2 regions of the Desulfuribacillus alkaliarsenatis genome follow, and region 2 is predicted to be linked to the other one. Evidence: a T-box and tRNA genes for the amino acid it is inferred to sense, from the RefSeq annotation. Region 2 holds a T-box; the other holds one or more tRNA genes.
The links. A T-box is a leader RNA that pairs with one kind of tRNA and senses whether it is charged. The one in region 2 lies ahead of pheS (phenylalanine--tRNA ligase subunit alpha), so its partner is inferred to be a tRNA-Phe.
Positions count from the first base shown of each region.

Region 1 (15,140 bases), on a different contig from region 2:
AACCCCAACGATTGATGCTAAAACAACCATCATAGTCGCAAAAATATCAGCAACTAAAACAATCCCAAATGGTGCAGGCCAGTTACCAAGTTCTAATGTCTTAATGCCTCCATAAAAAACAACATGTGCCAAATATAATGCAGAAGCTAAGATAGATAGAGCCCCTATACTACTAATGGTACGTTGAATTCGGGAGTGATTCACAAAGAATATCAGGATGACCCCGACAAAAAAGGGTATCAGTATCGGCAATACTACTAAATTACTCATCGTCACTCCCCCTTAGCTGTTCAAGATCGTCTGTCTTATGTTCTTTATATGTTCTATACGATAGTACAAGTAGGAATGCCGTTACCCCAAAGCTAATTACAATGGCTGTTAAGATTAGCGCCTGCGGCAGTGGGTCTGCATATGCAGCCGCTGCTTCCCCTAATAACGGAGGCGCTCCTTGCTTTAGTCTCGCCATCGTTAGCAATAGCAAGTGGGCACCATGCGACATAAGAATCAAACCTAATACTACACGCAAAATACTTTTAGTTAAAATCATATAGGTTCCAACGGTGAACAAAATTCCAACAAGTAGGGACATTAATAGTTCCATGCTATGCGTCCCCCCTGATTGTTAAGATTGTTAGCATCGCTACCCCTACAACTACCATGTAAATTCCAAGGTCAAACGGAAGAGCTGTAGTTAATTCCGTCTCGCCTAGAATTGGTAGCTGAAAGTAGTCAAAATATTGTGTCAAATAAGCATCTCCAAAAAGCATCGATACAATTCCAGTGCCCATTGATATCAGCAACCCAACAGCAATCAGATTTGGAAAATTAATACGAATAATATAATCGACTGTTTTCCTATCAAATGATACATACATCAATAGTAATGCAGAAACAGTCATTAACCCACCTATAAATCCACCACCTGGATTGTTATGACCTGCAAAGAACAGGTATACAGAAAACGCAAGGATGATAAAAGTAACGATTTTTGTAATTGTGTGTAGCATTACATTGTTTCGCTTCATACATCCTCCCTCCCTGTCATCCGTAGTTTAATCATAGTCACAACTCCAAGTGCTGCAATTCCTAACACAAGCACCTCAAGCAAGGTATCAAGTCCACGGAAATCAACTAGTATGACGTTAACCATATTTAAACCGCCAGCTAGCTTATAAGAGTTTTCAATGAAATATTGTGAAATTGGCTGGAAATCTGCTTGATTCCCTAAGGTTAATGCACTATATGCAGTTATTGTTATTACTACACCAACCGCTATTGAAATAACTAAGTTAGTAAACTTAAATATTGGAGTAAAGGACTCTCGGCGCAGCTCTGGCAAGTGATAGAAGCAGAGCAGGAACAATACAACCATAACTGTTTCTACTAATAGTTGCGTTAATGCAAGATCTGGCGCACGTAGCACAACAAATAAAAGTGCTAACATAAATCCTATGGCTCCAACTGCAATAATTGCCGTCACCCGCTGTTGAATAAACGGTATTGCAATTGTTGATATAACAATAACTAAAGTCACTGCCCAAAGATAGATCGATATTGGAGCAAATTGACTTGTATCTAAAGCGATAGCGTCAAAACGTATGAGTGAATATGTCAACAGGATTAACATGAAAGTAATCATATACGTAAAGTAGTCACGTAATAACCCTGTCATTTGAATTCTCGTTACTACTGTTGAACCTTTAACAAGACCAATCATAGCATTATCATAAACGTTGTTAACCGGATCACGTTTTTCCATGAAGAAATAAATTCGATCCCAATATTTATATGTGTTGTACATCAATGTACCCATAACTACAACACCGATAGTCATAAATAACTCAATTGTCCAACCATGCCAAAAATAAATATTAACATAGAAGGTTTCTGTTGGTCCCAATAATCCAGGTAAAATCGCCGCCATTGCTGGCTCAATGATTGTATATTCCAACAAACTTGGAAAGAATCCTGTTATTACAACTAATGATGCAAGCACAATCGGAGGAATTAACATGCCAATTGGAGCTTCATGTGGCTCTTTATCAAGTTTTTCTCTTTGGAGTTTTCCAGTAAAGGTCTTAAAGACGATTGTAGCGCAATATATAAAGGTAAAGACACTTGCAACCCAAGCTATAACTGGGAATAGCATACCCCAAGTATCCATATTAAATATATCTAGCCTAGATGCATTAACTACTCCAGTAAAGAAGTATTCCTTACTTAGAAAGCCATTGAATGGTGGTAACCCAGCCATTGCTGCTGAACCTATGACAGCCAGTGTAAATGTCGCAGGCATAATTGTCATTAAACCGCCTAGCTTTCGTATATCACGGGTACCTGTCTCATGGTCAATAATACCGACAACCATAAACAAGCTACCTTTAAACGTCGCATGGTTAAACAAATGGAATACTGCTGCAAGAATTGCAGTGGTATATAGCAATGACTCATCACCATACCCAAAATATAATGCTGCAGAACCTAAGCCTAACAACGACATAATTAGCCCTAACTGACTTATTGTTGAATACGCTAAAATCGATTTCAAGTCTGTCTGCTTTACTGCAGAGAACGACCCCCACAAGAGTGTAAAAATACCGAAACTAGAAACTATCCAGAACCATTCTGGAATACCAGCAAATATTGGCGTCATACGTCCTACTAGATATAAACCTGCCTTTACCATAGTTGCTGAATGTAGGTACGCACTAATCGGAGTTGGTGCTTCCATAGCATCAGGTAACCAGATATGGAATGGGAATTGAGCAGATTTTGTAAACGCGCCTAGTAATATCATAATCATCGCAGGTATAAACAGTTGATGATCAACAATATTACCTGCCATTGCAATCGTTTCCCTAATACTGAACGTACCAGTCATAACGTACATCATCGCAAATCCAGCTAACATAGCAAATCCACCGAAAATCGTGATAATTGTGGATTTTTGTGCACCGTAAATCGATTTTTCCCGATGATACCAATAACCGATTAATAAGAATGATGATAAGCTAGTTAACTCCCAGAACACATAAAGCACGACCATGTTGTCTGAGAAAACAACACCTAACATAGCTCCCATAAACATCAATAAATATACATAGAAAGTGTTTAAAGCTTCCTTGTCTTTATACAAGTAATAGATGGAGTATAATACTACTAACGCTCCAATTCCCGTAATTAATAAACCAAAAAGCAAACTCCAACCATCAACATATAATGTAAAGTTAATCCCCAAAGATGGTGCCCACGGAATTGAAAAAGTATATGGCTCGCCATTGGCTACGCCTGGAATATACTGAAACAAAAAAGCAAACAAAATTACTGGCAACGGCAGTACAAACCATCCTGTATGCACTTGCCTGACATACTTGTAAAGTGCGGGTATAAATAGGGCCAATATAAACGGCGCTAATACCGCAAGCATAAGTGACACCCTCAATGACCTCCTCTTAAAAACTTCGTTAAACAGCGCTAAAATTATACAATACTTTTTAACTAGCAAGCAAGCTCATTAGATAGTGGTCTAGTTAGTTATTCATGATTAGACTAACTAGTTCTCCATCTAATTACGCCTAGTTAATATAATTAAAGTTTACACTAATCTATGTTAATGCTTGTAGTCTTAATGTGTAGTTCTTTAAGTTGCTTCGCACTTACTTCATTAGGTGCATTCGTAAGCTGACACGTTGCACTCGCTGTTTTTGGAAAAGCAATGCAGTCTCTTAAGGATTGACGTCCAGTCAAAATCATCACAAGTCTGTCTAATCCTAAAGCCATTCCACCATGTGGAGGTGTACCATATTCAAATGCTTCTAATAAAAATCCGAATTTTTGTTTAGCTTCTTCATCAGAAAATCCTAGGAGTGAGAACATTTTCTCTTGAATTTGCTTTTGATAAATACGCATACTACCGCCACCTATTTCATAGCCGTTAAGTACCATATCGTAGGCTTTTGCCTTTACATTTTCAGGTTCACTATCTAATAAAGATAAATCGCTATCTAGAGGCATTGTGAACGGATGGTGTAATGCTACGTAGCGCTTTTCATCAGCATCCCATTCAAGTAGTGGGAAATCAGTCACCCATAAAAAGTTATATTTTGATTCATCAATTAATTTTAATTGCTTGCCTAATAACAGACGAAGATTTCCTAACGAGTCATAGACGACCTTAGGCTTGTCAGCAACGAACATCAACAAGTCACCTGGCTCACCTTCAAAGGCAGTTACAATTTGCTTTATCTCGTCTTCACTAAAGAATTTAGCTATTTGACTCTTAATTCCATCCTCAGTAACAACCATCCAAGCAAGGCCTTTAGCTCCATAACGAGCTACAAAGCTAGTTAAATCATCGATATCTTTACGACTAAAATCTCCACAGCCTTTAGCATTAATTCCTTTAACCAAACCACCCTTAGATGCAATGTCATTAAAGACTTTAAAGCTACATTCTGCTGCGATACTTGTAATATCAACCAATTCAAGTTCAAACCTAGTATCTGGTTTATCTGAACCGTACCTAGACATTGCTTCTTGATAGGTAAGTCTTGGGAATGGTAGTGGTACTTCAACACCCTTAACTTCTTGCATCACCTTTGCCATCATTTCTTCCATCATTGCTTGGAATTGCTCTAATGTCATAAACGACATTTCAATATCCACCTGTGTAAACTCAGGCTGACGATCAGCTCTTAAGTCTTCATCACGGAAACAGCGGGCAATTTGAAAGTATTTCTCAAATCCAGCAACCATTAATAGCTGTTTAAAAAGCTGTGGTGACTGTGGTAGAGCAAAAAACGATCCAGGCTGCACACGGCTTGGTACTAGATAATCACGCGCCCCTTCTGGAGTACTCTTCGTCAGCATTGGAGTTTCCACTTCCATAAATTCATTTGTATCCAAATAGTCGCGAATTACCTTTGTAACCTTATGACGTACCTGAAAATTATTAAGCATCTCAGGTCTACGCAAATCTAAATATCTGTGTTTCAAACGAATATTCTCTTCAACATCAATATCATCTTGGATAAAGAATGGTGGGTTTTTTGCCGCATTCATTATTTCTAATTCTGTTACCTGTACCTCGATAGTTCCAGTAGCCAAATTAGGATTAACCGTTTCTGGGTCACGTAAGATTACTTTGCCCTTTACTGCTATAACAAATTCAGAGCGCAGTGAATCTGCTAGTTTAAAAGCGTCTTCAGAGAAATCCTGATTAAACACCACTTGAACAATCCCAGAACGATCTCTTAAATCAGCAAAAATCAGACCACCTAAATCCCTTCTTTTGCTTACCCATCCATTAAGAATTACCTCTTGTCCTATATGCTCTTCTCGTAATTTACCTGATTGGTGTGTTCTCGTTAAAGTTGTTGCCATTATTTGCTTCCTCCCAATAAATAGTTTACTACTCCGTCAAAACTAATAGCTTGTTGCTCACTTGTTTCCATATTACGAATAATTGCTTTGTTATCAGCTAGTTCAGCTTCCCCAACAATGATTGTATGTTTAGCTTTAAGACGATTAGCCGCCTTCATCTGTGCTTTCATACTTCGATTTAGAAAATCTTTTTCACAATCCAAACCGTGCTCCCGAAGCTGGTCTATCATTTTTAAAACAGCTACATGAGCTTCTTCTCCTAAAGCAATTGCATAAACATCGATGCCATAATCATCTTCAATCGTTGTTTTATTATTATCTAAAGCTAGCAATAGTCTTTCCAAACCAATTGCAAAACCAATTCCAGGGGTATCTTGTCCACCAAGTTGCTCTACCAGCCCATTGTAGCGTCCGCCCCCACAAATCGTACTCATAGCGCCAATACTATCCTCCATAAATTCAAAGGCTGTCTGCGTATAGTAATCTAAGCCACGCACTAGCCTAGGGTTTATGTGAAAAGGAATTTCTAGTGCCAATAAATACTTTTGCACACTTTTAAAGTGTTCATCGCAATCACTACATAAATGATCACTTAACAAAGGTGCATCCTGTGTTAGCTGCTTACAAGCTTCGTTTTTACAGTCTAAAATCCTCAAAGGATTACGTTCAAAACGATTATCGCAATCAGTACATAGTTCTTCCCTTACCTCTGCTAATTTGTTCATCATTATTTCCTTATGCTGTTGACGACATGTAGGACAGCCAACACTGTTAATCTCTAAGCGGACATTTTTAATACCTAAATCTTTAAAGATATGATTTGCAAATGAGATTACCTCTGCATCAATGCTAGGATGATCTGAACCAAAGACCTCGATACCAAATTGACTAAACTGTCTATTCCTACCAGCCTGTGGTCGTTCATAACGAAACATTGGACCCATATAAAATAATTTTGTCGGTTGAGGTTGACCGTATAGCTTGTTATTGATAAATGCTCTCACAGTTGATGCAGTGCCTTCTGGTCTTAAGGTGAAGGATTTAATATCATCTTTATCACTGTTTTCTTTATTCTTAATAGAAAAAGTAAACATTTCCTTTTGCACTATATCTGTAGTTTCTCCTACACCTCTCTGAAATAAATCTGTGTATTCAAATATAGGCGTACGTATTTCCTGTATTTGATAACGTTTACACCATTTCCGCAAAGTATTCTCTAGTAATTGCCATTTTTTTGCTTCTTCTGGCAATATGTCATACGTCCCTCGAGGCGTATTTATCATCTTAGTCACTATAAAACCCCCTTCTAATTATGTATCAGTCAAATAAAACTCCATAAAAAAAAGCACTAATCCCTTGGTATAGGGACGAGAGCTTTTTACCCGTGGTGCCACCCTAGTTAGTGTTAAAAAACACTCACTTTTAGACCATGTAACGTATGGTGAGTCGGCTCAACTTCGAGCTAGATAAATAAGAGTGTCCACTATCTAACCTTGTAGGTAGGTGTTTCAGCCAAGCACACTACTCTCTTTACTACATCATTGATTGATAGTTCTCTTTTACTATTTAGATAGTTTTTTTGTGTTGTAATTACAGAATTACATCATTGGTTATCATACATGTATTAACATAATTTTGTCAATACATTTACTATTTGATTTTGCTTATTTTGTATAATCTTGTCGATATTTTTCACATAGTAGTCTGGATTTACAGGGTTAGCCACCCGTTTTATAACACCTGTATCTATTTCTTTGAGCTTACTCACGGCTCCACAGCCTACACCTATAATAGACATCGCTTCTTCCATGATTAAGATATTATAGATAGAATGACTACCAAGCTTACTATAACCTATATTTTCAAAGTTGCCTGCGATGTTTTTTTGTCTATAAATGTAGTAAGGTTTATAGTCATTTTCCTGTGCCCATGTTTTCGAATAATCTATCATATCTTTTACTGGCAGTAATTTAAGGTTCGCAGCTGTTATTTCATCTTTAATTTTAGCCTTAGTTTTTATAGAAAGAGTATGTATTGTTATTGATTCAGGCTGAAGCTGATTTGCATATGCTAATGTCTTCTGAAAATCTTCAATCGACTCACCAGGAAGTCCTATAATGAAATCCATATTAACATACTTAAACATCCCTTTACTTAATTCATATGCCTTAATCACATCTGCAGTTGTATGATGCCTACCAATTCTTTTAAGAGTTTCATTATTAAAAGTTTGTGGGTTTATACTTATACGCTGTACTCCGTAGCTATTCAAGACATGGAGCTTTTTATCAGTAATAGTATCTGGACGACCAGCTTCAAATGTTACTTCCACTTCCTCAAAATTAATGTACTTAGATAGTAGATTAAGGATCTCATGAATTTCTGAGGCAGATAAGGTTGAAGGTGTTCCGCCACCAATATAAATTGCCGCTACTTTAACCGAATATTCTTCAATCAGCTCTAATATCCAACGTAACTCCCTCAATAGTGCTTTTGTAAAGCGTTTTACTTCTTCATTATGTTTTACTGTAAAGGAAGGAAACGTACAATAGCTACATCTAGTAGGACAATAAGGAATCCCAATATATAAGCTAATATATTTTTCATTTTTATAGTTAGCTAAGATTGGCGCTTGCATATTATATATTTCTTCTAATAGCCTTATCTTTTCATCGGACAATAGATAGAACTCATTTAAATCTTTTTTCGCTAGCTCTTGAGATTTATATGCTTCAGTTAGTTTTCTATATAGTTTTAGTGGACGTATACCAGTTAAAATCCCCCATGGAAGTATGTCCTTTATTTCTGGACTTATTTTGAATATGGCTAAAACGAATAAGCGAGCGACATTTTGCTTTAATGTCTTATTTTCATTAAATGCTAATACCAGCTCAAGGTTTCCTTGTTTATAATTTGCCATTCCTAGTCTTAGATTATCGCATTCTTCTATTTCTAGTGATAAACAATTATGACTGACATAGTCTACAACACTAAGCTCTGTTCCGTACAAAGCTTTATGTAGGTTTTTTATTTCCACTATTGCTTCCTGGGCTATTTCATCTAAATAAACATCTATGCTCACGGTAATTCCCCCTAGTCGCAACATATTGTAACGCTTATTTAGATGTCGGTCAATTGTTTCCTATTTTTCCTTAAGTATACTCTCAGTCCATAGTCGTGTATCAAAAAAATCTGGACCTAAATTATGATTATAAAACTCTTCATAGGAGTTAGTGTTTTGGTGTTCAACATTTGAAAATGTAATATTTTGCCTTGTTACATTATTATGTTTTTTTGAAATTCTCATAGCCTGAAACCTCCTTATTATAGTAAAATGTTATTGTAGAGAAAAACAACCGAGAGGATGACTTCGATGAAGCTATACATACGGTCATTTTTTATTATGACCATTTTTATACTTTTATTTACATTCACGTATTTAGAGGCTGCAAATAAAAAACAAGCTAACATTGATGTAAATACCATAAATGTCCGTAGTGGTCCTGGCACTGAACATAATATAATTGGTACCTTACCAAAAAATTCTATACATACTATAATAGAAGAAAAAGACCGTTGGTATAAAATACCACTCAATAATCAAGAAGGCTGGATTGCTAGCTGGCTTGTAAGTGTTAAAGAACCAGTATTACAGCAAGAAACCACTTCAATACAAGTCGTAGAATCGACTGTCGCAACATTAAACGTTAGAACAGGACCTAGCTTATCCTTCCCAGTTCTTGGCACTATAAGACCAACGGAGTTTTATCCCCTAGTTGAGAAACAGGGAGAATGGTTAAAAATTCAGCTTAATTCACAGCATAGTGGCTGGGTTTCAACTAACTTTGTTCGAATAGCTAATAAAAATACCGAAGTAGTAGCTAGTAATAAATACGTTACAATAACTGCCAGTATACTTAACGTCCGAGCTGAACCAACTACCAGCGCCACCATCCTAGCTAAACTAAGCAGAGGTGAACAGGTTACACTTATTGATGTTAAAGATGGCTGGTATAAGATAACCTTTGATAATACTACAGGCTGGATTGCATCTGATTACGCACAAGAAATTGCTACTAACAACAATACAGATGCTAATACTCCAAATAATATTAACGACAATAATATGGCTGATAATAATGGTAATAACATAGACGATAATGCTAGCAATGGCACTGACCCTAGCTCTAATAATGGGGATGGAGCTAGTGACAGTATCGATGGCAATCAAGAAGAAGTAAAAGAAGTTAAGCATGCTACTGTAGACGTCAATATATTAAACGTAAGGGCAGGTCCTAATACCTCCGAGCAAATAATGGGTAAGTTATCAATGCGTGAAACAGTAGAGATTATAGAACAGCAAGGTGAATGGCTAAAAATATCTTTTAACGGCAGCGAAGGCTGGATTGCTAGCCAATTCGTAACAATCACTACTAAAAACCAATCAATAAGTCACGTTCCGCAGGTTATAATACCAAAAACAGGAATTAACATTCGCTCTGGCCCTGGCACGAACTACAGCATTATAAAAAGTGCTAATGAAGGTGATACCTTTAATATTATTAGCACACACGGCACTTGGTATGAGATTATCTTATCTAACTCTCAGAAGGGTTTTGTCGCTAGTTGGGTTGTACAAGCAGTAGGGATTGAAGGCTCCGCGAATGACCGTTCTATTGCAGGTTTACTAGCAGGAAAGACCATTGTAGTCGATCCTGGGCACGGGGGAATTGATGCAGGCGCTATCGGTTCGCATTTTAGAAGCTTAGAGAAAGATTTAACTTTGTCAACTGCTTTACTTTTAGAAAGCAAGTTAAAAGCAGCAGGAGCAAATGTCGTTATGACTAGAAACACTGATCGTTTTTTAAGCCTATCGCAACGCGTTGCAATTAGTAGTAATCATAGAGCTGATGCATTTATCAGTATCCACTACAACACAAATCATAATCCTTTAGTTAATGGTACGATAGTTTATCATTATAGCCGAAATGGCAATGATGCAGATTTCGCAAGAGTTGTACAACAGGAAATTGTTAAACATAATGGATTACAAAACCTCGGTGCTAGGCAAGGTAATTATTATGTTTTAAGGGAGAACCCTCAATTATCTATACTGGTAGAAGCAGCTTTTCTAAGTAATTATAACGATGAACTTCTATCAAGAACTAGACAATTTCAAGATCAAGTAGCAGAAGGGATTTTCCAAGGGGTCATCAGATATTTTAACTAATCTATTCTTACAAGTTATAAAAACGACGGTATTACAATCCTCTTACTCGATTGTAATACCGTCGCTTTGTTTACATTAACTGCAGACTTTACTGTATGTCATGCTACTATACTTTAAATTTCGATACTAAAGAGTTCAAATCATCTACCATATTAGATAGCATATGAGCAGAACTTGAGATTTCCTCCATGGCTGCAAGTTGTTCTTCTGCAACTGAAGCTATACTCTGAATGCTTTGCGATGTATCTTTGGCTATATTCGTTAATTCTGTCGTTGAAGCACTAACTTCTTCAGAACCAGCTGACATCTGTTCAGCCACCGCCGCCATTTCTTGAATATCATTGGCTACTCCACGAACTGATTCAATAATATCCTTGAAAACTTCTTCTAGTTCTGATATAACTTCAATTCCATCTTTAACATTTGTTTGATTCTTATTCATCGCATCAACGGCGAGCCCAGTGTTTGATTGGATGTTACCAACCAGATTATAGATTTCCTTCGTTGAATTCGAAGTCTGATCAGCTAGTTTTCGTATTTCATCTGCCACTACTGCAAATCCCTTACCCGCTTCTCCTGCTCTTGCTGCTTCAATCGCTGCATTAAGTGCTAATAGGTTCGTCTGTTCAGATATTTCTTCAATTATCTTAATGAAATTTCCGATTGCTTCAGAGTCTTTATCAAGTGTCGCTATAATACCAGATGTAGATGATGTGTCTTTTTCTATGTCAGTGATTTTGCTAATTGCTTGATTTACAGATTCCTTACCTATATTCGAGCGATCAATCATTGCACGTGCAGCATCCGCAATCGTACCTGAAGTTTCTGCTACACGCCCAATTCCATGAGCCATTTCCTCCATCGCTTTCGATGTTTCCTGTGAGCTTACGACTTGATTTTCTGTACCATCTGCAATCTGATCTATAGCAATTGACATATTATTTGTAGCATTAGTAGTTTCTTCTGCACTTTGCGATAATTCAACAGAAGCATTATTTACTTTATCTGCGTTAGCCTGAATATTAGTCAGTACCTCACTCATACTATTTTTAATCACCAGAAACACATGCCCAAGCTTACCGATTTCGTCATTTCGTCTAAGTATACCGTCTGGTATATTGTGTGTAAAATCACCTTCAGCCATCCTAGAGCCAATTTCAGTTACATCAGCAACTGGTCTAATAATCAATCTATTCGCAAACAAAAACGCCGCTAACAAACTAATAATAGTGATTCCTATAATGAACACTATATTGATACTTCTGCGCTCCGCAAATACTTCATTCACATCATTTACGTAGACTCCAGTTCCAATAATCCACTCCCAAGGTTCAAAGCCAGCAACATAAGAAATTTTCGGCTCTACCCTGTTTGTGTCATCATAATATTGCCAATGATACGGAACGTAACCAGCACCTTCTTGATTAACAACATTTACAAACTCTACAAAAAGCGCAAGTCCTTCAGTATCCTTAACTCCAGAAACATCCTGACCTTCTAAATCTGGTCTGAATGGATGCATTACTATATTTGGATGGTAGTCATTAATCCAGTAGTAATCCAGTAGTTCGTCTCCAAAACGCAATGCACGAACTGACTGTATCGCCCCCAACTGTGCTTCTTCTCTAGTTAACTCTCCACTAAGCTCTCGCTCATAATAGTATTCAAGCAACGAAACCCCAATATCTACCATATCTTTTGTCTGTATTTGTTTCTCGTTTAGTAAGTCTGATTTAATATTAGGAATTGTAAAGACAAAACTAAACAGTATAAATAAGACAATCGGTATAATTGAAATAATTGCTAACCGTCCTTTAATGCCCTTGAAAAAATCCATATTTACCACTCCTATAATTCACTAGTACTGCTATCTTTATATTATAAGAATTATACTATAATAACAAGTATAAATACTTACTTGTTATACATTAAGATTCCACCAAAAAACGTAAAAAAACCCATCTAAATTTGATGGGTTTAATAATCATATGAGGAATTGGTGCGAGGGAAGGGACTTGAACCCTCACGTCTTGCGACACAGACCCCTCAAGCCTGCGTGTCTGCCATTCCACCACCCTCGCTTATTCAAGCGAATAAAAAAAATGGTGGTTCGGGACGGAATCGAACCGCCGACACGTGGATTTTCAGTCCACTGCTCTACCGACTGAGCTACCGAACCAGATCTACAAGTATTGCTATAAGCCACGTTCTGTACCTCATTTCTGAGGTAGCAGCCATCTATCTATCAAATAACGAATTTGTCGCAAATCCATTATTCAATCCATCCGTCAGTTCTTATTCCCTCCGGATAGCTCCCTTACCATAATTTAGGTTTCTCGCAAGTGGGGTTTACCTCGTTCCACTCCTTTTGTCGCCAAAAGGACTTCGTCACTGTGGCACTTTCAGGCTATTCTGAACTCAGTGAGTCCATTTCACCGCCGTCAGCACTTTCATACTGCCCTGACTTATTTTTTCGTCAGGCACCCAAACTCTAAGCATCACAGCTTAGGCGAGCGTGGACTTTCCTCAACACTACACTTTTCAATGTAGTACTGCGACTGCTCACAATACTCGTATAGATATACCTTGGCGGAGTGAGAGGGATTCGAACCCTCGATACGACTATAAATCGTATACTCGCTTAGCAGGCGAGCGCCTTCAGCCGACTCGGCCATCACTCCATCAAGCACTAAATAAATAGCGACAAGATATAGTTTATCATATTCAGAAGCAATTTGCAATAGATTTTTAGAAGACCCTTGAAGAAATGTATGGATTATGCTTCATTTCATGTTCAATTGTAGTATCTTCGTTATGTCCAGGATATACTAGTGTGTCCTTTGGTAACTCTAACAGCTTTTCTTGAATTGATGTCATTAATTGTCTCATTGAGCCGCCAGGAAAATCTGTCCGACCTACCGAACCTGCGAAAAGAGTATCACCACTAAACAGTCTATTATCAATGTAATAGCATACTCCACCTGGAGTATGTCCAGGAGTATGTAATACCTTCACTTGCATATTACCAACCTCTATAACTTCTCCGTCTTGTAAAATCTTTTCAGCTGGCTTAAAGCTATAGCCTGCTCCCATGTAAGTTGAAAGATTATCATTAGCTTCTGTTAATTTGTTCTGGTCCTGCTCGTGAATACATACACTTGCTCCAGTATGCTTACGAAGTTCATCAATACCCAGAATATGATCGAAATGCCCGTGAGTTAGTAGTATGTGCGTTACCTTAATGTTATCTTCTTCTATAGTTTGGATGATTTGATTTAGCTCTAATCCTCCAGGGTCAACTATAAACCCTTCCGAGTTTTTTTCCTTTGCTACAATATAACAATTTGCCTCAACTGGACCAATAGGAAACTTATGGATAATCATATCCCTTCACCCTTTCAATTGTTTAATAGTCTGTTACTGCATAACTCTTCTAACTGAGTATACATCGCGCACTTTTTTAATTCTTTCTACTATTGTTCGCAGATGTTCTACATTTCGAATTGATATTGTAAGGTGCATAATTGCTCGCTTATTTCTATCGCCTTTACCAGAAGCAGCGTTTATATCTGTCTTTGTTTCTGATACTGCTTGCATAACCTCATTTAAAATCATAGGTCTATCTAAACCAATAATCTCCAAATCCACCGTGTAAGATGATTCTGTTTCACTTTCCCACTCTACGGGTATTATGCGTTCTTGATGTTCATCATTTTTAACGTTTGCACAATCTGTGCGATGTACAGAAACTCCTCGTCCTTTGGTAATATAACCGATAATGTCATCACCTGGAACTGGGCTACAGCATTTCGAAAAACGTACTAATAAGTTATCTACACCTTTTACACGTACTCCATGTGGCTGCTTTTTCCGTTTCTTAAACATTGCTTGCGATTTACTATTATCAACAATTGCGGTTATAGAGTCTTCCTTCGCCTGTTCATGCCGTTGCTTTTCAGTTAGCCTCATAGCAACTTGTTGAGCACTAATACCATTATAGCCAATAGCCGCAAACAAATCCTGATCTGTAGCGAAATTGAATTTTCTACTAATATCAGCCAACTGCTGACTAGTTAAAAATTGACCTGGCTCAAAACCAAGCTTTTTTATTTCCTTCTCTAACAGTTCCTTACCCTTATGGATATTTTCATCACGCTTTTGTTTTTTGTACCACTGACGGATTTTCGCCTTAGCTTGGCTTGACTGTGCAATTTTAAGCCAATCGCGGCTAGGACCAAAGCTTTGTTTCGATGTCAAAATTTCAATAATATCCCCTGTTTTCAATCGATAATCTAATGGTACGATTCGTCCATTAACCTTAGCTCCTACAGTCGCGTTCCCTACATCGGTATGCACACGATAAGCAAAATCGATCGGCACGGACCCCACAGGTAATTCAAATACATCGCCCTTTGGCGTAAACACAAACACATCATCAGCATATAGGTCTAGCTTTATGTTCTCTACGAATTCGTTAGCATCACTCAAATCCTGCTGTAAATCCAATAGCTCTTTAAACCAAGCTATT
Region 1 covers NZ_MIJE01000032.1:183,115-198,254, forward strand. The annotation lists gene BHF68_RS11630 (Na+/H+ antiporter subunit D) at 1-270, opposite strand, end outside; gene BHF68_RS11635 (Na(+)/H(+) antiporter subunit C) at 263-601, opposite strand; gene BHF68_RS11640 (Na(+)/H(+) antiporter subunit B) at 603-1,025, opposite strand; gene BHF68_RS11645 (Na+/H+ antiporter subunit A) at 1,022-3,427, opposite strand; gene aspS (aspartate--tRNA ligase) at 3,601-5,382, opposite strand; gene hisS (histidine--tRNA ligase) at 5,382-6,665, opposite strand; gene hemZ (coproporphyrinogen dehydrogenase HemZ) at 7,007-8,464, opposite strand; gene BHF68_RS15405 (hypothetical protein) at 8,525-8,689, opposite strand; gene BHF68_RS11665 (N-acetylmuramoyl-L-alanine amidase family protein) at 8,756-10,612, shown strand; gene BHF68_RS11670 (methyl-accepting chemotaxis protein) at 10,719-12,449, opposite strand; tRNA gene BHF68_RS11675 (tRNA-Leu) at 12,610-12,693, opposite strand; tRNA gene BHF68_RS11680 (tRNA-Phe) at 12,716-12,791, opposite strand; RNA gene rnpB (RNase P RNA component class B) at 12,806-13,182, opposite strand; tRNA gene BHF68_RS11690 (tRNA-Ser) at 13,200-13,293, opposite strand; gene BHF68_RS11695 (MBL fold metallo-hydrolase) at 13,361-13,996, opposite strand; gene BHF68_RS11700 (RelA/SpoT family protein) at 14,030-15,140, opposite strand, start outside.
Region 1: it has a tRNA-Phe gene. The T-box ahead of pheS (phenylalanine--tRNA ligase subunit alpha) is inferred to sense a tRNA for this amino acid. The anticodon was not compared.

Region 2 (15,140 bases):
GAAACGCTTCCCGCTATGTTCGGGTCACCTATTTTAGCAATTAATGCTGGTTCATACTTTAATGCAGGCTCATAACCCCAATTTATGCTAGTCTCACTATAACTATCAGTAAGCCCGTTATTAGAAATCTCTTGTAAGTCCTGAAACTTATAGGGTGTTCTGTCAATCCTTTGAACTGTGCACTTATCAACTGCTAGTCTTCTTAAATCGTTTAGAACACTGCTTGGAAGCATTACTCCAGGCTCTACATCCGTCTGTAGCTCCCTCAATATAAACTCTGTATTACCTAAACGTTGCAGCTGTTTTGCAATAGCTTCCTCGGTAATTGGATGCTTATGTGCCTTCTCAATAGTATAGTCAGTGGTTACTTCCCCTTTATTATTATCTTCATCTGCATATTCTAGGCAGGGTGACTGGCCTGCTTTAGCGATTAATTTGAAGTCGATTGCTATTTTAGGTGGCTGATCAGACTCCACTATTTCCTGGGAAAGTTTTTTATCAAAACTCTTATAGATAACGTCGCCTTTAGTGATTGTTTGTTTGCCAGCTACTTTGTTTTTTATTTCCCACTCACTTAATGGTAGCTCGACTTTAGTACCTGCCTTAGCCTCGGTCGTTTGCATCCCGTTAACTATCATATCAGTTACGGTAAAACCAAAGCCATCACCTTCCTTGGACTCTATATAGACGCCATCTCCTATGCTTAAATGCTCTTCAAGCCAAATAGTTAATATGCGCTGTTTCCTGTTAAATGCCTGTATTTGTCCAATTGGTATCCCTTTGTTATTATGGCGATCCAAGCTAATTAACTCTGCGCCTAAGTCACCTGTTAAATACCCTGGAGAAAATTCACGGTTAAAGATTTGTCTAATACCCTTTGATAAGCCGTCTACAGCTTCCGCAATATTGTTTGGCTGGGTATTTTGCGACAGTTTATTCAAAATTTCTCGATATGCCTTAACAGTGTAAAACACATAATCACGGTTTTTTAAGCGTCCCTCAATTTTCAATGTATGAACACCTGTGTTAACTAATTCCGAGAGCTGAGGCATGCCAAACATATCCTTCGGACTTAACAGCGTTCCAGACTTGCTGTCTAATTGGTAAGGAAGACGGCATGGCTGCGCACACTGACCCCGATTCCCACTACGCCCACCAATCAGGCTACTCATTAAGCATTGTCCGGAGTAGCTAAAGCATTGTGCACCATGTACAAACGTTTCAATTTGGATATCTGGATGTGCAGCTACAATATCAGCTATTTCACTTATTGTTAGCTCCCTTGCTAAAACCACTCTGCAAAATCCTAGGACTTTTAATGCTTGTACTCCATAACGATTAGATACAGTTAACTGCGTGCTAGCATGTAAAGGTAGCTCTGGTAATAGCTCCCGAACAACTTTCGCTACGCCTAAGTCCTGTACTATGACCGCATCTGGTGCCATTGCGGCAAGCTCCTCTATATAACGCCTTAGCTTTTTAAGCTCATCATCTCTGACCAATGTATTGATTGCAACAAATACTTTTCGGTTATAAAAATGAGCATAAGTAATGCCTGCTTGCATTTCTTCATATGTAAAATTTTTTGCCCCTGCACGGGCACTAAATGCCGGCCCGCCTACATATATGGCATCAGCCCCTGCATGGACAGCCGTTTTCAAAATATCTAACGACCCTGCTGGGGCTAATAGTTCAACGTTTTCCATATAACCTCTCCTATTTACTACTCAGTTTAATACTATTTGCTGTTTCGTTTAATCCTGTTTACTGTATCGTTTAGCGTGCAAATATTCTAGCAGCTCTTGCTTGCTTTTCGTATTTAATATATCCTTTGCCTCAAGTCCTGCTCTTCTAGCAACCGCTACTCCTAATTCCATATCATGAAGGGCCTCCTTATCATGGGCATCGGTGTTTATACTTATTAGTAAACCATATTCCTTAGCTGCTTTTCTAGCATTTTCTGCATTTAAGTCTAACCGATCAGGGCTTGAATTGATTTCTAGGCATGTTTTTGTGTTTTGAGCTTTTTTAAATATTCTATCTAAGTCAATATCGTATCCTGCTCTACGGGCAATTAACCTACCAGTTGGATGTGCTAGAATGTCAACATACGTACTATCTAAAGCTGCTAAAAATTTATCTGTCTGCCGCTCCTTATCCTGCTGAAACCCAGTGTGAATGGAAGCAACCACAAGCTCGACTTTTTCTAAAAATTCTTCATCAAAGTCTAAGGATGTATCTGTTAAAATATCCATCTCTGTGCCTGTAAGTATTTGGAATTGCTTGTCAAATTGTTTGTTTAGATTTTGTATTTCTCGCTTTTGCTGATTCCACTTTTCAACCGTAAGCCCCTTAGCTATTTTTAAGGATTGTGAGTGGTCAGTAATTGCAATATACTCATACCCTAATTCCATTGCCTTTTTAGCCATTTCCTCAATCGAATGGATTCCATCGCTATAATGGGAATGCATATGTAAATCCCCTTTAATATCTGATAGCTGGACTAAATTCGGCAGCTTATTATCTGCAATTGCATCCAAGAAGGGTAGCTCTCTAATCTCCGGCTCTACATATGGCAATTCCAGCGCCTGTAATAATTCTTGTTCTGAGGTCCAAGCTTGATTTAAATCTACATTCTTCTGTTTGGCAGTTTTGTTTATAAATTCCAAGTATGACCTAGAACCTGTTTGCTCGTGTAAAGTATAAATATAGCTCTCTGGTTTTGCAAGCTTAAATCTAACGGGCAGATATATATTATATTCCATGTGCAATGTCAAGCTGGACTTATCCTCTGTTAACAGCTTATGTATATTAGGCAGCTTCTTAATAGCTTCAACTGTCGCTTGGACATCATCACAGCTTATTACTATGTCTAATTGATTAATGGTATCCTTCATTCTTCGTACATCACCAGCAGTTGATATGTTGTTTATGAGTGATTGTTCTTTAAACGCCTCAACAATTGATTTAGCTAAAGGCAGCACAGAATCAAGTGTAAATTCCGTTGGTGGCTTTGTTAGATGCTCGATTCCAGCTGCAACCCTCATTTCAAATTTAGCTCCAATGCCTGGTATTTTACGAACCTTGCGTGCCTTCACAGCCGCAGCTAATTCCTTTAACGAGGTTATTCCTAGGTGTTTATTTAATAAGCGAATCGATTTTGGTCCTACACCATTTATTTTTAACATAGTTAAAAAGTCATCATGTGTATCTGCGCGTAATTTTTCATATTTGCTAATTCTACCAGTTTCTATATATTCCTCTACCATAGCTAGAATTTTTGATCCAATGCCAGGTAAGCTTGCCCGTTTATTTTTTGGTAGCTCCCGAATTGACCCTGTTAGTCCTTCTATTGTAGAGGCAGCCTTTTTATAAGCAATCGCCTGAAAATCTTTACCACCCTGTAGCTCTGTTAAGATTGCGATTTGCCTTAAGTACCACGCAATTACATAATTGTCCAAAAGAATCACCCCATTAGCCTAATTCATCTTTAATTTATTACTTTAGTTCATTTTACTAGTATGCTCTACAAAAAAACAAAAAACACCTGTAATTAGGTGTTATAATTCACTTTCTAAGCTTAAAAACAGCTCTACTAGCTTAGGGTCAAACTGTATGCCCTTTTGCTTATTTATCTCTTCTAGTGCTATTTCCTTAGACATTGCTTTACGGTAAGGTCGATTACTTGTCATCGCGTCGTAAGCATCAGCTATAGCTAAAATTCTACATTCCAATGGGATCTGCTCATATTTATTGCCTAGTGGATATCCTTCTCCATTCCACCATTCATGATGCTGTAAGATTAGACCAGCAATATGCTGTAATTCTGATGCAGATCTGGCAATTTTTTGCCCAATCTCACTGTGTGTTTTCATGACCTCTAGCTCTTTTCCCGTTAGTGGACCTGGTTTAAAGAGAATTTCATCAGGTATTCCTACCTTGCCAATATCATGGAATCTAGCAAATAGTCGTAAATCAGTAATTTTCGATTCTGGTAATTGTAGCTTTTTGCCCATCAATACAGCTAGCTCTTCCATACGTTCCATATGTTTCTCAGTTTCGAAATCACGTACTTCTAATGCTTTAATAAGCATTTGTACTATTCCACTTCTAGTGCTTTGCGCCTTATGGAGTTTTTCACGATACATATGATTATCTGCTTTTCGATAGGTTTCTATAATCGTATCTTCTCCACTACTATAATGATAGCCAATTGAAAGACTAATAGGCAGCTTATCATGTTCATCATTATAAGTCTCCATGGCATCACATATCGACTCAATAGAGTGTTTAAATGCATCTAAGGAAATTTTGTGCATTAAAATTGCAAACTCGTCTCCTCCAACCCTTGCTACAGTTGCACAAGTAGGTAAGCTAGCTTTCAATAGCTTACCTACTTGCTGTAATAGCATATCTCCAGCCTCATGACCTAAGGAATCATTAATCATCTTTAATCCATCAATATCACATACCACTATACCGACTGGGTATGCAGCTATAGATTCTAATATGTGCATTTGCTTCTCTAGATGAATACGATTATTCAGTCCTGTTAATGGGTCATGATGACTAAGGTAGCGAAGCTCATTCTCCAAATTTTTTCTTCCTGTAATATCTCTACCAACAAACATAATCGTACTAATTTTATTACTTGCGTCGTGCTCTGGTATGAATTGCCAATCAATCCATCTGTCATTCGCAGTTTGTATTTCTTCATTTATTGGCTTTTGATTTCCCATAACCTTAGCCATAGCATTTTCCGATTCTGCTGACGGAATTAAGGAACTGATATCTTTAATTTCTTTTCCAGCTAGTGTTTCTATGATATTTTTAAAATATAGTTCTGCAGCCTTATTAGCGTAATTTATAATACCTTCATGTGTTATTCTGAGAATATAATCAAGTGAATTTTCTGCTAGTTTTCTGAAGTTTCTTTCTTTTATTTGAAGGTTTCTTTCAGCTTCTCGCTTTAAACGACGAACCTTTGCTTCCTGTAATTCTCTTTTTATCACTGGCGCTAGCCTAGTGGTATTTTCCTTCATTACATAGTCATGGGCTCCAGCCTTCATTAATGCAACAGCCTGCTCTTCACCGATTGTCCCAGAGACAACTATGAATGGCAAATCATAGCCTAACTCCTGTAAGGTTTGCAAGGCAGACATAGCATCAAAATCAGGCATAGCATAGTCACATATAATTAAGTCCCAAAAAGCACCTGTTAGTTGCTCTATCATATCTTCTTCGGTTTGTATACGAGTATATATTAAATCGATCCCCGCTTTTTTCAACGCCCTAGTTACAAGTATTGCATCATCTTCTAAGTCTTCAATATATAGAACCCTTAATGCATTTGCCATCTTCCAATCTCCTCTACTAGCCTTCGGATGGTAATCTATTTATATTAAGCCAATAGGCCCCAAGGCTTTTAACTGTACTTGTAAAATCACTGAAATCAATCGGTTTGTTAACATAGCTATTTGCCCCTAGTTGATAGCTACGGGTTATATCTGCATCTTCCTTAGATGACGAGAGAATAACAATGGGAATATTATTTAATCCACTTTTGCTACGCACATAACTTAAAACATCCATACCACCCATAACAGGCAAATTGAGGTCAAGGAATACTACATCTATTCTGTCTTCGCTTTCAATCGCCTTAATAGCCTCAGCTCCATCTCTTGCAATAATTATTTTGTCAATAATATTGTTCTTTCTTAGAGCTCTGACCATTAATACTTCTTCATCTGGGTTATCTTCGACTAAGAGAATTGTTTTATAAGCCATCTTCTTCCCCCTTACACACATCATCGTCCAAGTAGTGATCTAAAGTAAAGTAAAAAGTTGTTCCAGCACCAACATTGCTTTCAGCCCAAATGTTGCCTCCATGTCTTACAATAATTCGTCTAACAGTAGCAAGACCAATTCCAGTTCCCTGAAATTCGTTATCCTTATGTAGTCGCTGAAATGGCGTAAATAACCTATCATAGTATTTCATATTAAAACCTACACCATTATCTTTGATGTAATAGATGGTGGTGTCATTTTTAATTACCGTTCCAAACTCTATAATAGATATCGGCTTATCCTGAGAATATTTTAGCGCATTTTCCACTAAATTATCTATTGCTATTTTAAGAAGCTGGAAATCCCCATTACAGTATATATCCTCTGCAACATTAATTTGTAATTTATCATCTCTATGCATTGCATCCTGGAATCTCTTAAAGCTTTTTGTTACAAGCTTACTCAAATCAATCACTTCGTATTTCATATCTATTCTTGTAGATCTTGATAACAAGAGCAGGTTATCAATTAGATTACCCATATGCTGTGTGGCTTTCATTATTCTGCCTAGATAGTCTTTACCCTCATCATCCACTACGTCACTATAATCTTCGTATATAGCTTGACTAAAGCCGTTAATCGTTCTTAACGGTGCCCGCAAATCATGAGAGACTGAGTAGCTAAAGGCTTCCAGCTCTTTGTTAGCTGCTTCTAGCTGTGCCGTCCTTTGTCGGACCTTCCGCTCTAGCTCAACATTTAATTTCCGTATTTTTATCTCTGCTTCTATATGCTTTGATATATCCCTTGCAACGGCGATTATATAATAGGTATCCTCCCATTCTACAAGCTTTAATTTAATTTCAACTGGATGCTTTTTTTGCTGCTTATCAGTTAAAGCCGTTAATAAAGTAATCCTATATTCATCATTATTATCTAGTGTATTATTGAATATTTTATCTATCGCTTGTTCAATCCATTTCGAAACATGGGTGCCCGCGAATTCATTAATAGGTAATTGTATGAATTCGTCACGAGTATAACCAAGAAAATGACATGCAAACTCATTAACATCCTCTATAGTCATATCTGGCACTTTCATAAAGAATATTAAATCATTACTTTGATTTAATATAGCCTTGAATTTCTCAAGCTCTTTAAGTCGACGCTGTAGCTCTGGGTAGTAGCTTTTTTGAATAGATACTTCCCCTAGTCCTATCAGTTTTTCTCTCAAACCCTGGGTGCCCGCCTCTGTTCTATTATCTTGTTCAAATAGATTACAATGCTTTTTCATAGATTACCTCTATATCTTTTATATTGGCTTTCCTTGGATTTGTGTGTAAGCAAGGATCTAAACTAGCCTTCCTTGCAAGATGTGGTATATCTTCTTTCTTTACACCTAATTCACTAAGTCTTCTATTTAATCCAACGCTACTTTTTAGTGTTTCAATGGATTCGATAAGCTGCTGCTTAATCTGTTCATTATCTATATTATCTGTCCTTATTCCAATAGCGTTAGCTATATCATTGTACCTTGTTGGAGCCGCATCATAATTATATTCAATTACTCTCGGTAATAGGATTGCATTACATTCACCATGTGGTAAATCTAGAAATCCACCTAAACTGTGTGCCATTGCATGAACTGCCCCAAGTATAGCATTTGAAAAAGCTAATCCTGCTTGCAAGCTTCCATACATTGTTTTCCCTCTTAATGTAATATCCTGTGGAGTAGCAACTGTATCAGATAGGTTATGATATATATAACGAATTGCTTCTAACGCATGTAAATCAGTTATGGGAGAGCTTGCATTTGAGACATAAGCTTCGATTGCATGGGTAAACGCATCCATACATGTACAAGCTGTAAGATAAGGAGATAATGTAAGTAGTGTTTGTGGATCTATTAAAGCAACGTCTGGTACTACCGTTTTACTTACAATGGCGATTTTAACTTGATTGCTAGTATCTGTAATAATGGCAAACTGCGATACATCCGCCGAAGCACCCGATGTAGTCGGTATGCATACTAGTGGCGGAATAGGCAAAGTAACATTATCCACACCCTCATAATCCAAAATGTGCCCACCATTTGAAGCAACGATACCTATACCCTTTGCACAATCAATTGGGCTGCCGCCACCAACAGCAATAATTGCTTCGCATTTTTCTTGTATGTATATGTTAGCCCCATCCATTACTTCCTGCTCGCGCGGATTCTCTGACACATCCGAAAAAATTTCATAGCTGATACCTAAGCCTTCTAGCGTATTTACCACGTCGCCAAAAATTGTAGTCCCTAAAACACCTGAGTCAGTAACTAATAGCACACGCTTAGCACCAAAGTTTTTAGCATATTGACCTGCCAGTCTCCGAGCTCCTACTCCAAATATAAACTCTGGGGCAACAAACTTTCTTAATTCTAACCCATTAACGAAAGACATTCTTAACACCTCCGCCAACCATATATTTGAACTACCATTAATCACTATTAAATAATTACTATTTACTATTTTTATTTGGTTATATTATATCATATACCCTAGATTGGAACACCTATAAATAAAGAAAATACAATTCACGTGAAAAAAGCTACCCAAAAGGTAGCTTTCACATTATATAATTCTATTTAATAAAACATTCCTGATAAAACAATTGCATTCCTGTTTAAATAATTGCTTCTTGTAGCAAGCTTATTATTTTTTCTCTAACAAAGCCGAATTCCGCCATTACATATTGACTAATTATAGATTGCTCTATAATGTTCTGGATTGCTTCAATCGGTAGCATTGCTCCTATATTAACTGCTATTACTGTAATTATCATAAACTCAGCAAAGCTTAACATAAGACCCAAAATACGATTGAATGTGTTTAGAACTGGTAACCGACAGACTACATCTAGTGTCCGCGCAAATACCATCAGTCCTATTCTTGAGCCTATAAATAATAAAGCAAAGGCAATCGCCGTAGCTGCCATTTCATTAACTGATACACCCAAAGGAATTGGCAACGAAAACATTTCATGCAATTCTTGCATGTTAAAGAACGGTCGTATGATTTTTGCTACTATTGGATAAAACATGTATGCTATCGCAACAGCCGCTATGACACTAATTAAGCTAATAAACTGCAGAATAAATCCTCTACGATAGCCTCTATTGACGGCCACTATAAGAAAGATAATAATAAGTAAATCAATGAAATGCATAACTCACCCACTTTTTCTCTGAGCTTGATTATCCTTCTTGCTTTTCAATCAATTTCAATAATTCATCATATTCCTCTTTAAGTCTAAAGTATTCATCCGCAATGTTTACAGCTGTTAAAACAGCCACCTTGCGTCCATCTAATCTTGGGTTACTCTCAGATAATTGATTCATTTTATCGTCTACATAACCTGCAACTAGACGCATATGGTTTGAAGAAGCTGTCCCTTTAAGTGTGTAATGCTGACCAAAAATTTCGATTGTGATTTTGTTTTTATCGGACATAATGTTCCCTCCTAGATACATTATTCCTCTTATTCGAGTTATATTACCAAGATTCCTTCCTGTGAAAAGAAATTATTTTCTAAGCTCAGCCTGCCATTTCGACTCTAATTCAGCTAATATACTGTCAATTGATACCTGAACTTCCTCATCAGTCAAAGTCTTTTCTCGATTTCTGTAGGTAAGGGAGAAAGCAAGACTCTTCTTACCTGCTTCGATACCTTTACCTGCATAAACATCAAACAGTTGAATATCGATTAGCAAGTCTCCCCCAGACTTCTTAATAGTATCCATTATATCAGACGCATTCGTTTCCTCGGCTATAACCATTGCAATATCCCTTTTTATCGCAGGATAGCGCGGAAGACTCTGGTATTGTATTTTGAAATTAGCGTGCTCTAACAGCTTTTCATAATCAAGCTCAAAGTAATAAGTCTTTGGCAAGTTAAATTGCTTAATTACTTTAGGATGCAACTGGCCTATATACCCAACTTCTTCACCATTAATCTCGATAACTGCCGTTTGTCCTGGATGAAGTGCTGGCTTTGTAACAGGTCTATAACTAATTCCAGACTGATTTAGCCCAAGATAGCTAAATAGCTGCTCTAGAACTCCTTTAACATAGTAAAAGTCAACTGCTTGTGTTTGATTTGACCAATGGAGACCATTAATATTGCCGTAAGCGATCCCCGCTACAGTAATCTTCTCCTCTGGAAGCTCCTTAAGTGGTAGCTCTTTCGGCCTAAACACCTTGCCAAGTTCAAACAGTTTAATTGCCTCGTTTTTATGATTACTATTATACTGTGCTAGCTCTAGCATCGAAGGCAGCATTGTAGTGCGCAAGTGACTACGTTCTTCTGATAGTGGCATCTTTAACGGAATCATCTTCTGATATATATCATCGTTTAGCTCTAGCTCCGTAACTCTATTTGGATTGATAAAGCTGTAAGAAACGGCTTCATACCAGCCCGCTGAAATCAAGCAATCACGAACTCGCCTGCGAGCTTGCTGTTCATCCGTTAAACGTCCCTGTGTAGACTGTCCAATTGGCAGCGTAGTAGGAATGTTCTCATAACCGTATAGACGGGCTACTTCCTCTGATAAATCTTCTGCTATCGTTATATCTCTGCGTCTAGTAGGTACACTGACTAGCAGCTCGTCTCCCTGCTCTTTCACTGTAAATTGCAAACGATTAAATATTTCTATCATCTGCTCTTTAGTGAGTTCTGTACCAACACGTTGGTTAATGCGATTAACTTCTATTGCAACAGGGCTATTCTGAACCTCTCCAGGGCTAGAATCAACTATCCCCTGTACAATCTCTCCTCCTCCTAATTGCGCCATTAATACAGCAGCGCGGTCTACAGCTTCTGTCACTATGTTAGGGTCTGTGCCCTTTTCGAAGCGAATACTTGCTTCTGTACGTAACCCAAATGCCGTAGATGTTTTCCTGACGCTAACAGAATTAAAGCATGCAGATTCTATAAAGATATTCTTAGTTTCAGACGTTACCTCAGAATCATAACCACCCATTACACCAGCTATTGCAATTGCTTCTTTATCATCAGCTATTACCAGCATATCTTCTGTTAGCTTGCGCTCAATTTCATCTAATGTTTTAATCATTTCATTAGCTTTTGCACGTCTAACAACCACTTTTTGATTAGCTAGGCGGTCGTAGTCAAAGGCATGTAGAGGCTGCCCATACTCTAGTAGGATTAGATTAGTAATATCAACGATATTGTTAATAGATCTTATCCCTGCAGCCTGCAGTCTATTCCTTAACCACATTGGCGAAGGTCCAATAGTAACACCCTTCACAATCCGGCCAGCATAACGCGGGCATAACTCTGAGTCTTGAACGTCAAGTGTAATCAGTTTATCTATATGCTCCTGCTCTAACTCAGTCATTTCCACTTGCGGCTTTTTAACCTGTTTGTTAAGTAACGCTGCCATTTCATAGGCGACTCCACGCATACTTAAACAGTCAGAGCGATTTGGCGTCAAATCTAATTCAAGAACCGTATCATCTAAATTAAATATAGGTCGCACATCACTACCTAATGGATAATTTTCAGGCAGCACGTAAATACCGTCTTGAAGTTCCTTAGGTATATATTTATTTTCTAATCCAAGCTCTTGTCCAGAGCAAATCATTCCCTGTGACTCAACACCCCTGAGCTTTGATTTTTTTATTTTAAAATTTCCTGGCAGCACAGCTCCTACCTTTGCCACTGGCACTAACTGATCTTTTGCAACATTTGCCGCCCCACATACGATTTGTAGCGGCTCAGACTCCCCTACATCTACCGTACAAACACGGAGCTTATCCGCATTAGGATGCTGTTCTGCCTTTAGCACTTTACCTACTACCACACCTTGTACACCCTGATCAAGTTTATCTATACTGTCTACTTCAATTCCAGCATTTGTTAATTTGTCGGCAACAATCTCTGGAGTGACATCAGTAAGATCAATCCATTCACTTAGCCATTTGTATGATACATTCATTGTCTAATCCTCCTATGCCCTTCTTTGAAATTGATGAAGAAATCTAACGTCATTCATATAAAATTGACGAATATCTTCTATTCCGTATTTAAGCATTGCAATACGCTCTATACCCATACCAAAAGCAAAGCCACTATATTTATTAGAGTCATACCCAGACATCTCTAACACCTTCGGGTGCACCATACCAGAGCCTAGTATTTCTAACCAGCCTGTTTGCTTACAAACTCTACATCCGCTGCCCTCACAGATTATACAGGATACATCTACTTCAGCACTCGGTTCAGTGAACGGGAAGAAGCTAGGACGCAAACGAATTTCCTGCTGGTCACCAAACATTTGCCTAGCAAAAGTCAATAACGTTCCTTTTAAATCGCTCATACGAATATTTTCGTCAATTACTAAGCCCTCAGCCTGCATAAAAACATGGGAGTGCGTAGCATCATCGTCGTCACGGCGATAAACACGCCCTGGACAAATAATTTTCACTGGAACCTCTGGACGTTTATGCTCCATAGTTCTTACCTGTACTGGTGAAGTGTGAGTTCTCATTAATAGCTCTTCAGTAATATAAAAGGAGTCCTGCATATCTCGAGCAGGATGATTCTTCGGTAGATTTAAAGCTTCGAAATTATAATAATCCTGTTCAACTTCTGGCCCTTCTGCCACTTCATAGCCTAAACCAATAAAAATATCTTCGATATCTCTGGCAACTAAGGTTAAAGGATGCTGACATCCAAGAGCAACTGGTCTACCAGGAAGAGTCACATCAATCGATTCCTGCTCAAGTTGTTTTTCCTCGGCTTTTTGCTCTAGTTCAGAAAATTTTAATTGAAATTTATTTTCCAAAAGCTCACGAACTTCATTTGCCACCTGACCTATAATAGGACGCTCCTCCGGAGACAGCTGACCCATGTTCCTAAGAATTGATGTTAACTCACCTTTTTTACCTAAAATTTTAACCTTTAAATCCTGTATGTCTTTTTGCTCCTGTAGCTTCTCAAGCTGCTTGCTAGCAACTTCCTTTAACTCCATCAACTTTTCACGCATAGCTTGTAATATCTGCTGCTTTCATTGCACCGAGCAGATATTGTTCACCTCTCTTTCAGTAGTCACATTCTTATAAACCAAAAAAAGCCTTCACCCCAAATAAAGGGACGAAGGCTCGCGTTACCACCCTAATTGGAAACATTATTAATATTGTTTCCCAGCTTCATTAATATAACGGCTTCAGCCGACTATCCATACTTTAGTTCCGGATAGGAGTCTTCGGAGGGAATTTCAGCAAATCATACGCAAGGTCATTTTCAGTAAATATGACCCTTCCTGTATACGACAATAAACTTACTCGCTCCTGCATCACTTGTTTAAATATTTAATTATATAAAGCTAAAGTTTGAACATTATTATACATTGCTACGATTGGTTTTGCAAGCCCCACTGCCGTACAATATCAAATGCAATAATGCCTGCAGCAACAGATACATTTAACGACTCTGCTGAGCCTGGCATGGGAATTGATACAAAGGAGTCAACGTTCTGCTTTATTCCATCCGACAGACCACTACCTTCATTGCCTAAGACAATTGCAAGCTTAGCCTCCGACATATCCATGCTACTATGTAAATCAAAATAAGATACTCCTGATAAATCTGCTGCCAGCAACTGGTATTGCTGTTCCTTTAAAATCTTAGCAGCAGTAATAATTTCTAATTCTAAAACTGGTACGTGAAATATACTTCCCATTGCTGAACGTATTACCTTATCATTAAAAGTATCTACTGTGCCAGCTCCTAATATCACTGCCTCTGCACCTACAGCATCAGCAGTTCTTATAATGGTACCGACATTTCCAGGATCTTGAATTCCATCTAACAGGAAGATTAATTGATATTTTTTAGTAGCTTGCTTATCGCGTAATTCTAATACCTGTGCTATGTCCAAATCCACCTTTTCTATGACCGCTAGGCAGCCCTGTGGCGATTGCACCGTTGAAATATTAGAAAAGACCTTGTCGGTAACCGTATAAACCGGAATTTTTTCTATATCACTTATAATAAGATTCTGAAAAGCAAAAGAGTCACTAACATATAATTCTTTGACTTTATAATAATTTGCAAGTTTGTTACGTTTTAGTGCCTCAAGGATTATCTTTTCGCCTTCTATTATAAATGATGCTTCTTGCTTACGATATTTCCTTTGCTTTAACTTATTAATGTATTTAATTCGCGGGTTATCTAGCGACTGGATACTCTTAGTCACTATCATCAGCCATTTTCCCTTCAAATACTTTCAAGTCTTCCTTATGCCCTACCACAACTAAAACATCATCCTCTTGAACTACATCGGTCGCCATTGGGGCTACATTAATTTTATTCTTGCCCGATTTTATAGCCATAATATTTATTCCATATTTAGCTCTAATATTTAGCTCTATGAGCGATTTCCCAACCATTGATTTTGTTGCGACAAACTCTAAAATACTATACTCTGGCGACAGCTCTATGAAATCAATAATATTTGGCGATAAAAGATTGTGTGCCACACGGGCACCCATATCACGCTCCGGGAATACAACCCTATCTACACCAATCTTCTCTAACACCTTACCATGAAGGTCATTTTGAGCTTTTACTACGATATGCTTTACGCCCATCTCTTTTACTATTAACGATGCCATAATACTAGCCTGTATATCTTGTCCAATGGCTACTACCACAACAGAGAAATTACGAATTCCTAAAGCTTTTAATGCCTTTTCGTCCGTCGAATCTGCTTGCACAGCCTGTGATACAGCATTAGAATAAGCTTGTACCTTATCTTCGTTAATATCTATTGCTAAAACTTCATGTCCCATATTGTATAAACTCGTTGCGATACTACCACCAAAGCGGCCTAGGCCTAGTACTGCATATTGTTTTTGTTTCACTTAATTCACTCCAAATAAATAGTGCCCTTATTTACACTGCATTTGCTCTCTATGATATGTTCTCTCTTTCAATAATAGCTATAAAGGCTTTTACTACGTCTGTTTCTGTAAACATACCTGCTACCTGGTCACCATCCATTACAGGCAACCCACTATATTTGTATTTTTTCATTAATTTCAAAGCATCTAACAACGACGTATCGTTATTAACGGTAACGAGATTTTTTGACATTACCCACTCAACTGGTGTCTCAGGATACCTTGAAGGCTGTCGCAATGCCCCTTCAATATCTTTTCTAACTACAATTCCTACTAACTTCCCAGCTTCAATAACTAGTAGATGACGAAATCTCTCACGCTCCATTATGTCTAAACACTCTTTTAAGGATGTGCTAGGTTCAACCGTTACTGCAGGTGTATTACGAA
Region 2 covers NZ_MIJE01000036.1:65,928-81,067, reverse strand. The annotation lists gene BHF68_RS14765 (U32 family peptidase) at 1-1,706, opposite strand, end outside; gene polX (DNA polymerase/3'-5' exonuclease PolX) at 1,755-3,461, opposite strand; gene BHF68_RS14755 (bifunctional diguanylate cyclase/phosphohydrolase) at 3,561-5,357, opposite strand; gene BHF68_RS14750 (response regulator) at 5,374-5,787, opposite strand; gene BHF68_RS14745 (sensor histidine kinase) at 5,777-7,078, opposite strand; gene ercA (alcohol dehydrogenase-like regulatory protein ErcA) at 7,062-8,228, opposite strand; gene BHF68_RS14735 (CvpA family protein) at 8,452-8,994, opposite strand; gene zapA (cell division protein ZapA) at 9,023-9,277, opposite strand; gene pheT (phenylalanine--tRNA ligase subunit beta) at 9,350-11,785, opposite strand; gene pheS (phenylalanine--tRNA ligase subunit alpha) at 11,798-12,835, opposite strand; T-box leader at 12,936-13,154, opposite strand; gene BHF68_RS14715 (TrmH family RNA methyltransferase) at 13,202-14,053, opposite strand; gene BHF68_RS14710 (potassium channel family protein) at 14,040-14,714, opposite strand; gene BHF68_RS14705 (CBS domain-containing protein) at 14,764-15,140, opposite strand, start outside.